Indioceanicola profundi: one gene and its partners. The main gene of each other region encodes a partner of the protein of the gene in region 3 in a complex. Links are inferred from orthologs where the notes say so. Each region holds a gene or a part of one and is shown on either strand. Other genes may lie near its edges. The genes, in order: accB, DOL89_RS15850 and accD.

Region 1 (5,131 bases), 1.5 Mb from region 3 along the record:
ATCCCCACCTTTGGCGCGGCGGGCGGGCTTTCCCGCCGAACTATCCGCGGATGCGGCAGCTTGTAGACGACGGAGAGGTGGACATCGCCTTCGCCTTCAATCCGGCGGAGGCGGCGAGTGCCGCGTCGCTGGGGCTGCTTCCGGAGTCGGTGCGGGCCTATGTGCTGGAGGGCGGCACCATCGCGAATACGCACTTCGTCGCCATCCCTTTCAACTCCTCGGCCAAGGAGGGGGCGCTGGTGGTGGCGAATTTCCTGCTGTCGCCGGAAGCCCAGGCCCGCAAGGCCGACCCGGCGCTCTGGGGCGATCCGACCGTGCTGGACATGGACAAGCTTTCGCCGGACCAGCGGGCGCTGTTCGACCGGCTGGAAAGGCCGCCCGCCATGCCCCCTGAGGGCGATCTTTCCCGGACCCTGCCGGAGCCGCATCCAAGCTGGATGGTGCGTATCGAGGAGGAATGGAAACGGCGCTATGCCGACTAGCGAAGGCGGAGGACAAGGCGTGCCGCAGGTGGCCCTTAACGCACCTAACGCGACCCTTAACGCACCTAACGCAACAGATTCGCCGGGTGGGCGTCCCTGGACCGCACCCCTGCCGTGATGCGGCGGCACAGGCGGCAGCGGTTGCGGCTGGAATGCAGCCCGGCAGCCGGGACGGTTCCACCATGTCCAAGACCCGCCGGTCACCGACCGGCGGAGCCCAGTATGGCAGGTGTTAGGAATCCTGTCACTGCCCTGCGGGCTGGAGCAGGGCGGCACGAGGTCCGGCGGCCCGCTCCGCAGCCTACAGGAAGGGCTGCCGCTACAGCTTCTTCTTCATCCACTCTTCGAGCCAGCGGATGTCGTAGTCGCCATTGATGAAGTCGGGCTCGGAGATGATCTTCTGGTGGAGCGGGATCGAGGTGTCGATGCCCTCGATCACGAATTCCTCCAGCGCACGGCGGAGCCGCATCAGGCACTCGTTCCGGGAATTCCCGTGCACGATCAGCTTGGCGATCATGCTGTCATAGTGCGACGGCACGCGGTAGCCGTCATATAGGGCGGAATCGACCCGCACGCCCAGACCACCCGGCGCATGGTACTGCTTCACCTGGCCGGGGGAGGGAACGAAGGTCTCCGGATGCTCGGCATTGATGCGGCACTCGATGGAGTGGCCGTTGAACTTGATGTCCTTCTGGGTGATGCCCAGCGGCGCGCCGGTGGCGACGCGGATCTGCTCCCGCACCAGATCGACGCCGGTGATCATCTCGGTGATGGTGTGTTCGATCTGCAGGCGGGTGTTCATCTCGATGAAGAAGAACTGCCCGTCCTCGTACAGGAACTCCATGGTGCCGACGCCGCGGTAGCCGATCAGCTTCGCGGTACGGGCGGCCAGGGCGCCGATCTTCTCCCGCTCCTCCGCGTTCAGCGCCGGGGAGGGAGCCTCTTCCACGACCTTCTGGTGCCGACGCTGGAGGGAGCAGTCGCGCTCACCGAAATGCACCACATTGCCGTGATGGTCGCCCAGGAGCTGGATTTCGATGTGACGCGGGTTGGCCAGATACTTCTCGATATAGACCTGGTCGTTGCCGAAGGCGGCGCGCGCCTCGCCACGGGCGAGCTGGTAGGCCTCCTTCAGCTCATCCTTGGACCAGGCCACCTTCATGCCCTTGCCGCCGCCGCCGGCCGCCGCCTTGATCAGGATCGGGTAGCCGGCCGTCTCGCCTATGGCGAAGGCCTCCTCCACCGAGTTCACCGGCCCGTCGGAGCCGGGCACGCAGGGCAGGCCATGGGCGATCACGGTCTTCTTTGCGGTGACCTTGTCGCCCATGATCCGGATATGCTCCGGCGTCGGGCCGATCCAGGCGAAGCCGTGCTCGATCACCATCTCGGCGAACTGGGCGTTCTCCGACATGAAGCCGATGCCGGGATGGATCGCGTCGGCGCCCGTGATGGTCGCGGCCGACAGGATCGCCGGGATGTTGAGATAGCTTTCCTTGGAAGAGGGCGGGCCGATGCACACGCTCTCATCCGCGAGGCGCACATGCATGGCGTCGGCGTCGGCCGTGGAGTGCACGGCAACCGTCTTGATGCCCATCTCGCGGCAGGCGCGGTGGATGCGCAACGCGATCTCACCGCGATTGGCGATGAGGACCTTTTCGAACAGACCGTCCTGCATCAGCCCTTACTCGATGATCATGAGAGGCTCGCCGTACTCGACCGGCTGAGCGTCGTTGACGAGGATCTGGGTGATGGTGCCGGCCTTCGGCGCCTTGATCGGGTTCATCACCTTCATGGCCTCGATGATCAGGATGGTCTGACCGGCCTTGACGCTGTCGCCGACGCGCACGAACGGGGCGGCGCCCGGCTCCGGCGAATGATAGGCGGTGCCCACCATCGGGGACTTCACCGCGCCCGGATGCTGGGCCGGGGATGCTGCCGGAGCTGCCGCCGGGGCAGCGGCCGCCGGCATCGCGGCGGGGGCGGCCATCATGGGAGCAGCCATCATCGCCGGCGCGGCGTGGATTGCCGCCTTGGTCAGGCGGATGCGCTTCTCGCCCTCGGAATACTCGATCTCCGTCAGGCCGGTCTCCGTCAGGAGCTCCGCCATCTTGCGCACGAACTCAGCGTCCAGTTCAAACGTCGCCATTCTTCTTAAACCCTTTGATGGCCGGTCGCACCCTGTCAGGCCGGGTCCGCGGCGTCGACGAGACGGGCAACCGCCTCCAGCGCCAGGACATAGCCGTGCGGGCCGAAGCCGCAGATAACACCGCGCGCAACCGTGGACACATAGGAGTGATGTCGGAACGGCTCACGTCGGAAGATATTGCTGAGATGAACCTCCACCACCGGCAGGCCCACGGCGCTCAGGGCGTCGAGGATGGCGATGGAGGTGTGCGAGTAGGCACCCGCATTGAGCAGGATGGCATCGTGTTCGCCACGCGCATCCTGAATCCAGGTCACCAGTTCGCCCTCATGGTTGGACTGGCGGAAATCGATCTCCAGCCCGAGGCGCGCGGCCGCGTCCTCGCACAGGCGCTCGACATCCTCAAGCGTGTCCGTTCCATAGACATGCGGCTCCCGCGTGCCGAGCAGGTTGAGATTCGGCCCGTTCAGGATGAGCACGGAAGGCTGGATGGCCAAGGTTGGCTGTCCCGACATGGTGGTCCCGGAAAACCGCGCGTTTATAGCATGGGGACCGCCGGGGGCAAGGACTGAGCGTCAGCGGAGGCGACAGGCGTGCCAATCCCGCCCCCATGTGCCGCAGGGAACACGGGAGCGGGTATTTGCCGGGGGGCTGGAAGCGGCTCAGCCGCCCTTCTGCGCGGCGCGTTCGGCGGCGAACAGCTCGGTGAAGGCGTCGCGGCCGATCATGCCGGGAACAACCGTCTCTCCCACAACGAAGCCCGGAGTGCCCCGGATGTTCAGGGCCTGGGCCAGCTTGTAATTGGCGTCGATCTCCGCCTGGACGTCGGCGGACTTCATGTCCTTCTCCAGCCGGTCCATGTCCAGACCGACCTTGCGGGCGACGTCCCGGATCACATCGTTGTTCAGCGGCCCCTGCTGGGTGATCAGCGCCTCATGCATTTCCGCGTACTTGCCCTGCTTGGCGGCAGCCAGCGCGGCCTTGGACGCCTCGACCGAGGCGGGGCCGAGGATCGGGAACTCCTTCATCACGACGCGGACCTTGCCGTCGTCCTTCACCGCCGCCGAGCGCTGCGGATGGGCGCGCTTGCAGTAGCCGCACTGGTAGTCGAAGAACTCCACCAGGGTCACGTCGCCCTTTGGATTGCCCAGCACCGGCGAACCGGGGCTGCGGGTCAGCTCCTGCTGATTCGCTTTCACGGCCTGCGAGACGGCCTGGGACGCCTGCTCCTCCTCCCGCTGCTGGAGGATGGTGATGGCCTCGGTGATGATTTCCGGATTCTGCAGGATGTAGTCGCGGACGATCTGCTCGACCGCCTTGCGGTCCATCTGCGCCGGTTCGGCGGCCGCGGCGGGCAGGGTCACGGCCGTCAGGGAAAGGCCGATCAGTGCGGCGCGCAGGGGGCGGGACATCATCACTCAACAGCTCCGGTCGATGCGCCGGCGGAATATCCGGCGCCATGGATTGGCACGATAGACACAGGAGATGGCGAAATCGTGGAGGGATGCAAGCCTGCCGCCCGCTACGTCCGCGGGAAGGACCGGAGTTTCTGACTTGCTTAGCCGACTGAGGTATGCGGAGATATGGGCCGCCGGCAGTCTGCCGGAGGGCCGGTCTCTTTTTTCCGGCCGGGATCATCCGAACACGACCCGGACGGTTCGCAGTCCGATGACCACGGCAGCCGCATGATCATGAATGACGACTTCCTGTTCCAGGATGAGGCGCCATCGGCTCCGACCCGTCCCGAGTTCCCGCAGAAGCCCTGGCTGATCCTGATCGTCGACGACGATCCGGAGGTGCATGCCATGACGCGGCTGGTCATGAAGAAGTTCAGCTATCATGGCCGGCCGGTCCAGTTCCTGTCCGCCTATTCGGCGGAAGAGGCGTTGCAGATCCTGCGCACTGATCCGGGAATCGCGATGATTCTGCTGGATGTGGTGATGGAAACGGATGATGCCGGGCTGCGCCTGGTGCCCCGCATCCGGGAGGAGCTGAACAACGACGCCGTCCGGATCATCCTGCGCACGGGCCAGCCGGGCCAGGCGCCGGAAGACGCGGTCATCCACGGCTACGATATCAACGATTACAAGGCCAAGACGGAGCTGACGGCCCAGAAGCTGGGCACCGCCACCGTAGCGGCGCTACGCTCCTACGAGCACATCACCATGCTCCAGCGCTCCCGCAGGGGGATGGAGCGGATCATCGAGGCGTCCACCAACCTGTTCAATCTGCGCGCGGTCGATCATTTTGCCGAGGCGGTGATCCAGGAGCTGGCGCGGGTGCTGGACGTGCCGCAGGACGGGCTGGTCTGCGTGCCCAGAGGGGCTGCCAGGGCCGACGCCCAGATCCTGGCCGGCGCCGGCACATATGCGGGCACCACCGGAATGCGGCTGGCCGCCGCGGTCAGCGGGGAGCTGTCGGACAAGATCCTCGCCGTGCTCCGCGAGCGGGAGCACCACCACGAGGACGGGCTGCTGATTCTCTGGCTGAAGACCAATGACGGCCG
Region 2 (5,122 bases), 120 kb from region 3 along the record:
GAAGGAGTTCTCCTGCACCAGCCCGATGGGCAGCAGGCGATAGCGGAATTCCAGCAGCATGTGCGCCATCCGCTCATAAGCCGTGCGCTGGCCAAGACAGCTCGCCCGCTCCAGCGTCGCGGCATCGTCCTGGGCCGCCAGCCAGCCGAAGGCAGCGCCGACGCGGGGGAACTGGCGGAATACCCTGGCGGCCTGCTGGTAGTCCACGGCGGAGAATTCCGCCTCCGTCACCGTGGTCACGGAATATTCCGCCACCTCGACCAGCGGGCAGTACATGCAGCAGAGGTCGCCGGGCAGCATGAAGTTCAGGATCGCCCGGCGTCCATCGGGCAGCGCCTTTGCCCGAATGGCCCAGCCGCGGTGAAGGATGCCGACGCGGTCGAACCTTTCCCCCTGCTTCACGAAGTCGGTCTTCGCCGGGACCTTCCGCCGCTCTCGGCTGAACACCTCGATCGCGCGCCGCTCGGGCGCAGTAAAATCGACGTGCGCGGCAAGGCGCTTGAAGAGCGGCAAAGATGTCTGCGGCATCGGACATTCTCCAGGTCGGCCCGGATGACTGGCACACGGAACCGCCGTCACTCCGATATCATGGAAAGCTGATCGAACGGGTTACGCTTACCTTAACAGTCTCTGGGCAGGGGAGGTTCATCTCTGGCCTGTGATAAACATCGGCATGCTTGTCAGACCTGCTTCCTCTGAAACCGTGGGATGCGACAATCCCGTCACAGGTGCTGGATATCGGGGCAGCGATTAACCAATGTTGGTGCGTCCGGCCGACGACTGCCCCAAGTTCCCGGCAGCCTGACGGAAGGCGCCCGTGCCTGGGCAGCCCACAGGCGGGAACAGACAACATGCGGATTCTTGTCGCCGAGGATGAGGCGATCATCGCCCAGTCCCTGGCGATGATGCTGGAGGAGTTGGGCTACCAAGTAGTCGGCCCGGTCGCCACTGTCGCGGAAGCGCTGCGGCTGACGGCCGGGCGCGCGATGGATGTGGCGTTGGTGGATTACCGTCTGCGGGACGGCACGACGGACGATCTGGCCGCCGCCCTGCGGGAGGGCGGCATTCCGTTCCTGCTGATGTCCGGATTCGACCGGACCACGCTGGCGCGTCTGGGCGCGCCGATCCTGCAGAAGCCCTTCCGGCAGGAGGAGCTGGCCACGGCCATCGCCGCCCTGCTTCCCCCCGTCGGCGGAGCGGAGCCTAGCTGAGGCCCTTCTGGCCCATATCCAGGAACTTCTGGCGGCGATTCAGGCGCAACGTCGCGCCGTCCTGTCCGCGCAGGCTTTCCAGCGCATCCTCGATGGCATTGCCGAGATGCTGCATGGTCTCTTCCCGCTGGCGGTGGGCGCCGCCGATGGGCTCGTTCACGATGCGGTCAATAACGCCCAGCTCCTTCAGGTCCTGGGCGGTCAGCCGCAGGGCCTGGGCCGCGTCGGCGGCATTGGCGGCGGAGCGCCAGAGGATGGAGGCGCAGCCCTCGGGGCTGATGACCGAATAGATCGCGTGCTCCAGCATCATGACCCGGTCGGCGGTGGCGATGGCGATGGCCCCGCCGGACCCGCCCTCGCCGATCACGGCGGAGACGATGGGCACCTTCACGCGCAGGCAGGTCTCGATGCTCTTGGCGATGGCTTCCGCCTGCCCGCGCTCCTCCGCGCTGACGCCGGGGAAGGCGCCGGCGGTGTCCACCAGCGTGATGACCGGCAGGCCGAAGCGGTCGGCCATCTGCAACAGCCGCTGGGCCTTGCGGTAGCCCTCGGGCTTGGCCATGCCGAAATTGTGCCGCACCCGGCTTTCGGTGTCGTTGCCCTTCTCCTGGCCGATGACGACGCAGGAGCGGCCCTTGAACCGGCCGAGACCGCCGACGATGGCGCGATCCTCCGCGAACAGCCGGTCGCCGGCCAGCGGGGTGAAGTCGGTGATCAGGGCGCGGATATAGTCCAGGCAGTGCGGCCGGTTCGGGTGGCGGGCCACCTGGACCTTCTGGGCCGGGGTCAGCTTGGCGTAGGTGGCGCGGAGCTGCTTCTCCACCTTATCCTGAAGCTTTTTGACCTCGTCGGCGATGTTCAGGTCGCCGCCGTCGGACAGGTGGCGGAGCTCCTCGATCTTGCCTTCGAGTTCGGCGATCGGCTTCTCGAATTCCAGGAAGTGCATCGGTGCTGTGCTCTTGGCCGTGGCGGCTCGCATTCAAGCGGCGGTCATTAGCACACCACCCCTTTGAGAACCAGAATTGAGTGAAGGGGGCAGACGCCCCCCACCCGGAGGACTCACATCCGCAGCCAGTGGGACAGCAACTGCCTGAGCCACGGCACCTCGTCCAGCGCCCACATGAGGGCGGTTTCCCCGACGCCGACAATCGCCGCCGCAGCAGCGCCGCTCACCACCAGGATGGCGAGCGCCCACTTGCGCGGGGCCGGCGGGGACCCCGCCGCTTCAGGCAGAACCGGTTCGCCAGCTCCCGGCTCGCCGAATGGCAGACCGCGCACGGCCGTCCCATAGGCGTAGATGCTGGCTTGGCCATTGCCGATCCGGACGGCGTCGATCCGCACGCCCACCGCCCCGTCGCCGCCGCGTTCGGCCACCTGCCGCCGCAGCCGCAGCAACGCCTCGCGCCGGGCGCGGTCGTAAAGACGGTTGTAGAGATCGATGCGCCCGCCGGTCAGCTTGCGGAGCATCAGGACGAAGCGGCCGAGCGGCGGCGGAGCCAGCGTCACGCCGCCGCCCACCAGCCCCAGCGCGACCATGCCCGGAACCGCCCCTCCAGGCAGGACATAGGCCGATGCGATCAGCCGGATGCCGGAAAGCGCCGCGCCGTCTTGCACCAGCCGGCAATAGTGCCGCGCCTCGATCACCGCACCGGCCACCAGCAGCGGCAGCGCCAGCGCCAGCGCCATCGCGGTCAGGGCGGCCAGAAGGGGGCCCGGGATGAACTCCCACCAGGACATGGCGGGGCTCAGCCGGCCGGCGTCGACATGTCCGGCTCCACCCCCACGGCGGTGCCGTAGGCCAGGATTTCGGACGCGCCATCGGTGATGCCGGCGGTGCCGAAGCGCAGCCCCACCACGGCATCCGCACCCAACTCCCGCGCGGCGGCGATCATGCGCGCCAGCGCTTCCGCCCGCGCCTCCTCCATCAGCTCGGTGTAGCCGCGCAGCTCACCACCGACCAGGGTCTTCAGCCCCGCCATGAAGTCCCGCCCCAGATGCTTGGAGCGGACGGTGGAGCCCTGCACCAGCCCATGGGAGCGCACGATCCGGAAGCCCGGCAGATGGTCGAGAGTGGAAATGTGCATGAAAGTCGTGTCCGCCGGATGTAGTTGCACGGCACGGTAGCGGGAACTACAGGTGGCGGCAATGGAAGGACTTGCCGCGGCCACCTCTTTTGCGCAGCCCTCCGACGCTGTCCCGCCTTTCCGTGGTCCTTGACCGGAACGTGCCGGACCCGCAGTTTCCTGCCAACCCTTTGACGGACGGGAGATACCCGCATGGCGCGCGAGACCGCCCCCCATTCCCTGATCGAACTGGCAGACTACTGCATGTCCGTAACCCGGGACATCATGCGCGGGCGTGACGCCCCCTTGAAGGGCGATGGCAACACCGATGCGGTGGAGGCCATGCTGGCCATCACCGCCGCCATCGACAATGGCCGCATCCCGGAACCCACCGGCTGGCAGGAGCTGCGCGGCCGGATCAACGCCATGTATGCCCGGCTTCTGGAAGGCAGGACGGATATCGGGGCGGAGTGAGAGCGGGGCCAAGCCCTATTCGAAGGTCAGGATCACGGCATAGCCATGCGCCTGGACCACAGTCCAGCCGGCCGGGGTGCCGGATTTGCGCTTCGGGGCGGCCGATTGCGGAGGAGCCGCCGCGGCCGGCGCTGCAACGGAAGCCTCGGTGCAGGGCTGCACCTCGTCGGGAACGAACGTCTCGTAACGGTCCATGCGTTGCCTCCGGGCCCGTGGGGCGGAGACGCCGAGGCCCCCCTCCCGAGGGCGGGAGAGGGGCCGGCGCGGCCCTGGGCCGAATACTGATCCGCGTGACGGGTCCCATCGGGTCGCGGCCTCCAGCGTGCCGCTTGCCGGCCCCGGTCCGGTTCCGGCCATTCAGCGGCCGGGGTTGGATCGGAAGGCAGAATCCGTCGCGCGGATCGGATGCACCGGCGGTCCAGCGCGCCGGTGCGGAACCCCTCGCGCCATTCAGTGGCTGAAGGGGCGGCTCGGACCCGGTGCCGCCGCGTACTGCCGCGCGGCACCGGAAAACTCGGGAGGTGGGCCGGGAGACCGCCGGCCCGCCCCGATCCCGCTCAGTGGAACTGGTCGGTCTCGGTGCTGTCCTTCATCGCGGTGGTGGAGGACGTGCCGCCGGAGATCGCAAGGCTGACGGCATCGAAGTAGCCGGTGCCGACCTCGCGCTGGTGCTTCACGGCGGTGAAACCCTTCTCGGCGGCCGCGAACTCGCGCTGCTGCATCTCGGAGTAGGCGGCCATGCCGCGCTCCTTGTAGCCGCGGGCCAGCTCGAAGGTGGCGAGGTTCAGGCTGTGGAAGCCGGCCAGGGTGACGAACTGGTACTTGTAGCCCATGGCCCCCAGCTCGGCCTGGTAGCGGGCGATGGTGTCCTCGTCCAGGTTGGCCTTCCAGTTGAAGCTGGGCGAGCAGTTGTAGGCCAGCATCTTGCCCGGATACTTCTTGTGCACGGCCTCGGCGAAGCGGCGCGCATCGTCCAGGTTCGGCTTGGAGGTCTCCCACCACATCAGGTCGGAATATGGCGCGTATTCCAGGGCGCGGGCGATGCAGTAATCCACGCCCATGCCCTTCTTGATCCGGTAGAAGCCTTCCGGCGTGCGGTCGTTCCGGTCGATGAAGGGATGGTCGCGCTCATCCACGTCGGAGGTGATGAGCTGGGCTGACTCGGCGTCGGTGCGGGCGATGACCAGCGTGCTGGTGCCGCAGACGTCGGCGGCCATGCGGGCCGCGTTCAGGGTGCGGATGAACTGCTGGATCGGGATCAGCACCTTGCCGCCCAGATGCCCGCACTTCTTCTCGGAAGCGAGCTGGTCCTCGAAGTGGACGCCCGCCGCACCGGCCTCGATCATGGCCTTCATCAGCTCGAAGGCGTTCAGC
Region 3 (4,980 bases):
CAGAAGGTCCAGCGCCATGTCCCAGGGCAGCAGCGCGTCCGACCAGCGGGCGCCGAGATGGCGTCGGAACTCCGCCTCCACCTCCTGCCAGCGGTGGCGGCCGTGCCGCCAGCGCCGCGCCGACCAGAGCAGCAACTGCTCCGCCGGGGACAGGTCGAACACGGACAGGGGCCGCGGCTGCTGGGCCGGCGGCATGTCCATGGGGCGGAAGTCCAGCGGCGTCCGCGGCCATGCCACGCTCGCCACGCCGGCCGCCAGGGGCGGCAGCTTCTGTCCACCATCCGCAACGCGCATGATCGCACCTCTCCATCCATGGTGTGGCATGCAGGATATTGAGAGTCATTCGCATTTGCAAGGGTGCCGTGGATCGGGAACGAGGATCGGGCCGCACCGGTTGACAGGGCGACAGGTCCCGACGCTGGGACATTCCTCAGAACCGGACAGACAGGAGGACATCCATGGCAAGCGGAGCCCGCGGCAGCGAAGCCCAGACGACCACCGACCACGAGACGATCCGCAAATGGGCGGAAGCCCGCAACGGTCGTCCGGCATCGGTGAAGGGCACGCACAAGGGCGATGACGGCGGCATCCTGCGCATCGACTTCGACGAGCAGGAAGAAGGGCTGGAGCCCATCACCTGGGACGAGTTCTTCAAGACCTTCGAGGATCGTGAGCTGGCCTTCCTCTATCAGGACGAAATCGACGGCAACAAGAGCCGCTTCTTCAAACTGGTAAGCCGCAAGCACTGACGGACGGCCGGGCGCGTCGTCCCTGCCGCGCGGGCATCCGCCCGCCGCGGGCGGGAACCCGTGAGCGCCCGTGCCGGTTGCCAGGGCCACGACCAACGAAAGGGAGAATCCCATGCCGCGCCATCAGATCAGCGCCGCCACCGCCGCCACGGCCCTACTGCTGCTGGCCGCCCCGGCTGTCGCCCAGCAGGGCGGGAGCGCCGGGGGCGCCGCCGCCCAGACCGAACGTCGGGGTCCGATCGGCACCCAGACGCAGACCAGTCCGGACGACCGGCTGCTGCAACAGACCAATCCGGCCGGTGCCGACGTGCAGATGACGGCCACGGCCGAGCTGCAGGGCCCCAAGGGCGAGCGCATGGGAACGGTGGCCTTCGTCGAGACGCCGAACGGCACGCTGGTGCAGATCCGCCTTCAGAACGTTCCGGCCGGCGGCCATGGGCTGCACATCCACCAGAACGGAGCCTGCGAGCCGCCGGACTTCAAGTCCGCCGGCGGCCACTACGCGCCAGGCGGCAACAGCCACGGCATCCTCAGCGAGAAGGGCATGCATGCCGGCGACCTGCCCAACGTCTATGCCGAGCAGGACGGGGTCGTACAGGTCGACTACTTCACCCAGAGCGTCCAGATCCAGCCCGGCGGCACTGCCAGCCTGCTGCCCAGCGGCAGCCGCTCCGTCGTGCTGCACGCCACGGTGGACGATTACAGCACCGATCCGGCCGGCGATTCCGGCAATCGCATCGCCTGCGGCGTGATTGTCTCGCCCATGGCGGATGCCGGCGTGGCCCCGGAAAAGCCGGGCCGCTGAGCGAAGCCTTCCAGCCTGCGCATTGGCCGGGGCCCGTTCTGAGAACGGGTCGCATTTGCCCTTGACAGGCCCCGGCCCTGCGGCCAATCTGCGCGCAACTGCGAACAATTCGCAACATCGATCCGCAGAACCCGGGTTGGGGAGGAGTATCGCAATGGGCATGATCGGTCGGCGCGCACTGGGCCGCGGTGCGCTGGGAGTGGTGATCGGCACGGCGCTGCTGGCGCTGGGCGGCGGGTCCGCCCTGGCTGCGGGAGAGGTGAACATCTACTCCTCCCGCCACTACGATTCGGACCAGCTGCTCTATGATGCCTTCGAGAAGGAAACCGGCATCCGCGTCAACCTGATCGAAGGCAAGGATGACGAGCTGATCGAGCGCATGAAGGCCGAAGGGCGCAACAGCCCGGCCGACGTGCTGGTCGCGGTGGATGCCGGCCGGCTGTGGCGCGCGCAGGAGGCCGGAATCCTCCAGCCCGTCAGCTCCGACTATCTGAGCAAGACCATCCCGCCGCAGTACCGGGAGAAGGACGGCCACTGGTTCGGCCTGTCCAGCCGCGCCCGCGTCATCATCTACAACAAGGACGCGGTGAAGCCGGAAGAGCTGTCCACCTACGAGGATCTGGCCGATCCGAAGTGGAAGGACCGGCTGCTGATCCGCAGCTCCACCAACGTCTACAACCAGTCCCTGACCGGCTCCATCCTGGCCGCGCACGGGCCGGAGAAGACCGAGGAGTGGGCCCGCGGCATCGCCGCCAACCTGGCCCGCCCGCCCCAGGGCGGCGATACCGACCAGATCCTGGCCGTCGCGGCCGGGGAAGGCGACGTCGCCATCTCCAACACCTACTATTTCGGCCGCATGCTGAATTCCGACGATCCGAAGGTGAAGGCGCAGGCGGAGAAGGTGGGCGTGTTCTTCCCGAACCAGAACGACCGCGGCACCCATGTGAACATCTCCGGCGCGGGCGTGGCCGCCCATGCGCCGAACAAGGCGAACGCGATCAAGTTCATCGAGTTCCTGGCCGGCCCGGAGGCGCAGAAGATCTTCGCCGACGCGAACTACGAGTATCCGGTGCTGAGCAGCGTGCCGCCGCACCCCACCGTGGCCGCCTGGGGCGAATTCACCGCCGACAAGCTGAATGCCGCCGAATACGGCCGCAACAACGCCGAGGCGCTCAAGATCATGGACCGCGCCGGCTGGAAGTAAGCGCCGCGCCGGGTCCGAACCGTCCCGTTCCGGTCGTCCTCCGGAACCACCTCATGGCCCGCTGGCAACGGCGGGCCATTTTCTTGTCATCCCGGCAGGGTTCGATGCGACGGCAAGATGCGGAACCCTGATCCGCGGGCCTGCCCTGTTGACGGAACGAGGTCAACAGGACTACCCAATCCACCAGTCCCACGATGGCGGTCGCGGCTTGATCGCGCCTGCGCGGATCGCGACCCGTCCTGAGAGCGCTTGCATGAACTGGCTCACCAACTTCGTCCGGCCCAAGATCCAGTCCCTGATGTCCTCCAAGAAGGATGTCCCGGACAATCTCTGGCACAAATGCCCCTCCTGCGAAGCGATGATCTTCCATCGCGACCTGGAGGAGAACCTGCATGTCTGCCAGCATTGCGGGCACCATATGCGCATCGGGCCGGAGAAGCGGCTGCAGATGCTGTTCGATCCGGGCTTTGAGACGATCGAGCTGCCCAAGGTGCTGGTCGATCCGCTGAAGTTCCGGGATCAGAAGCGCTATACGGACCGGCTGAAGGACGCCCAGTCCAAGACCGGGCGGCAGGACGCCATCATCGTGGCGCATGGCGCCATCAACGGCCAGCCGGCCGTCATCGCCGCCTTCGACTTCGGCTTCATGGGCGGTTCCATGGGCATGGCGGTGGGTGAGGCGCTGGTGGCGGCGGCCAAGCTGGCCGTGCTGCAGCAGGTTCCCCTGATCGCCATTCCAGCCTCGGGCGGTGCGCGCATGCAGGAGGCGATCCTGTCGCTGATGCAGATGCCGCGCAGCATCATCGCGGTGGAAATGGTGAAGGAGGCCGGGCTGCCCTATCTTGTGGTGCTGACCGACCCCACCACCGGCGGCGTCACCGCCAGCTTCGCCATGGTGGGCGACATCCATATCGCCGAGCCGGGGGCCATCATCGGCTTCGCCGGCGCCCGCGTGATCGAAAGCACCATCCGCGAGACCCTGCCGGAAGGGTTCCAGCGCTCCGAATACCTGCTGGAGCATGGGATGGTGGACATGGTGGTCCACCGCAAGGAGCTGAAATCCACGCTGGGCCGCGTCATCGACCTGCTGCGCCGGCCGGGTCCGGGTGCGGAGATCCTGAAGATGCTGCCGCGCGACGAGCGGCTGACGGCGACCCGGCCGGGTCCGGTGCCGGTTCAGACCGCGGAATAACGCTGACCAAGGACGCCCGAGTCATGATCAAGGCGGCGGTCGCCCCGGCCGAGCCGCGGCTGGAAGCCGTGCTGGAGCGGATGCGGCGGCTGCATCCGAAGGTGATCGACCTGTCGCTCGGCCGGATCGAGCGGCTGCTGGCCAAGCTCGGCAATCCGGAGCGGCGGCTGCCGCCCGTTGCCCATGTGGCCGGCACCAACGGCAAGGGCAGCACCGTCGCCTTCCTGCGCGCCATGGCCGAGGCGGCGGGGTACAAGGTGCATGTCTATACCAGCCCGCATCTGGTGCATTTCCATGAGCGCATCCGGCTGGCCGGTTCCCTGATCGGCGATCCGGCGCTGGCGGAGCTGCTGGAGGAGATCGAGCGGCTGAACGGGGACGACCCGATCACCTTCTTCGAGATCACCACCGCCGCCGCCTTCCAGGCCTTCGCCCAGGTTCCGGCCGACCTGACGCTGCTGGAGGTGGGGCTGGGCGGCCGGCTGGACGCCACCAACGTGATCGACCGGCCCGCCGTCTCCGTGCTGACCCGCATCAGCATGGACCATATGCAGTTCCTGGGCGGCACGATCCAGGAGATCGCGGCGGAAAAGGCCGGAATCCTGAAGCCGGGCGCGCCCGCCGTGGCCTATCCCCAAGCGGACCCCGCCGTGACCTCCGTGTTCCGGGCGCGGGCCGCCGAACTGGGCGCGCCGCTGCGCCTGTTTGGCGCGCCGGAGGGCTGGCACGCGGAGGTGACGGAAACCGGCATGCGCTACAGCGGCGGCGGCCGGGTGCTGGAGCTGCCCGCCCCCGGCCTTGCCGGGGCGCACCAGGTGCTGAATGCCGGCCTTGCCGTCGCCGCGTCGGAGCATCTGCCGGTGGCGATCCCGAACGAGGCCGTGATGCGGGGCCTCGCCGCCGTGGAATGGCCGGCCCGGCTGCAACGGCTGACCCGCGGCCCGCTGGCGGACATCCTGCCCGCCGGTTGGGAACTGCTGCTGGATGGCGGACATAATGACAGCGCCGGCGAGGTGCTGGCGGCGCAGGC

Evidence for each region.
Region 1: the proteins of accD (region 3) and accB are in contact, whole or in part, in a solved structure (PDB 8UXZ), measured with the Escherichia coli proteins. The link is inferred for Indioceanicola profundi from one-to-one orthologs.
Region 2: the proteins of accD (region 3) and DOL89_RS15850 are in contact, whole or in part, in a solved structure (PDB 8UXZ), measured with the Escherichia coli proteins. The link is inferred for Indioceanicola profundi from one-to-one orthologs.

The regions. Positions count from the first base shown.
Region 1 is NZ_CP030126.1:1,718,028-1,723,158, reverse strand. What follows is about bases 897-3,853. They hold accB (acetyl-CoA carboxylase biotin carboxyl carrier protein), read right to left. Parts: upstream 2,629-3,853; coding sequence 2,164-2,628; downstream 897-2,163. Other genes in these bases: DOL89_RS08190 (DsbA family protein), read right to left, coding at 3,288-3,853; aroQ (type II 3-dehydroquinate dehydratase), read right to left, coding at 2,664-3,122; accC (acetyl-CoA carboxylase biotin carboxylase subunit), read right to left, coding at 897-2,145. Outside these bases: DOL89_RS08210 (ABC transporter substrate-binding protein), read left to right, coding at 1-482; more of accC, read right to left, coding at 802-896; more of DOL89_RS08190, read right to left, coding at 3,854-4,040; DOL89_RS08185 (DUF3369 domain-containing protein), read left to right, coding at 4,317-5,131. UniProt on the Escherichia coli protein: This protein is a component of the acetyl coenzyme A carboxylase complex; first, biotin carboxylase catalyzes the carboxylation of the carrier protein and then the transcarboxylase transfers the carboxyl group to form malonyl-CoA.
Region 2 is NZ_CP030126.1:3,312,608-3,317,729, forward strand. The notes cover bases 181-3,128. They hold DOL89_RS15850 (acetyl-CoA carboxylase carboxyltransferase subunit alpha), read right to left. Parts: upstream 2,158-3,128; coding sequence 1,204-2,157; downstream 181-1,203. Other genes in these bases: DOL89_RS15840 (Crp/Fnr family transcriptional regulator), read right to left, coding at 181-528; DOL89_RS15845 (response regulator), read left to right, coding at 852-1,211; DOL89_RS15855 (YbjQ family protein), read right to left, coding at 2,271-2,948; DOL89_RS15860 (YbjQ family protein), read right to left, coding at 2,957-3,128. Also shown: more of DOL89_RS15840, read right to left, coding at 1-180; more of DOL89_RS15860, read right to left, coding at 3,129-3,295; DOL89_RS15865 (hypothetical protein), read left to right, coding at 3,488-3,748; DOL89_RS15870 (hypothetical protein), read right to left, coding at 3,764-3,943; aceA (isocitrate lyase), read right to left, coding at 4,306-5,122. UniProt on the Escherichia coli protein: Component of the acetyl coenzyme A carboxylase (ACC) complex. First, biotin carboxylase catalyzes the carboxylation of biotin on its carrier protein (BCCP) and then the CO(2) group is transferred by the carboxyltransferase to acetyl-CoA to form malonyl-CoA.
Region 3 is NZ_CP030126.1:3,193,408-3,198,387, forward strand. The notes cover bases 2,175-4,980. They hold accD (acetyl-CoA carboxylase, carboxyltransferase subunit beta), read left to right. Parts: upstream 2,175-3,011; coding sequence 3,012-3,950; downstream 3,951-4,980. Other genes in these bases: DOL89_RS15325 (Fe(3+) ABC transporter substrate-binding protein), read left to right, coding at 2,175-2,758; DOL89_RS15335 (bifunctional folylpolyglutamate synthase/dihydrofolate synthase), read left to right, coding at 3,974-4,980. Also shown: DOL89_RS15310 (hypothetical protein), read right to left, coding at 1-294; DOL89_RS15315 (hypothetical protein), read left to right, coding at 459-749; DOL89_RS15320 (superoxide dismutase family protein), read left to right, coding at 862-1,554; more of DOL89_RS15325, read left to right, coding at 1,709-2,174.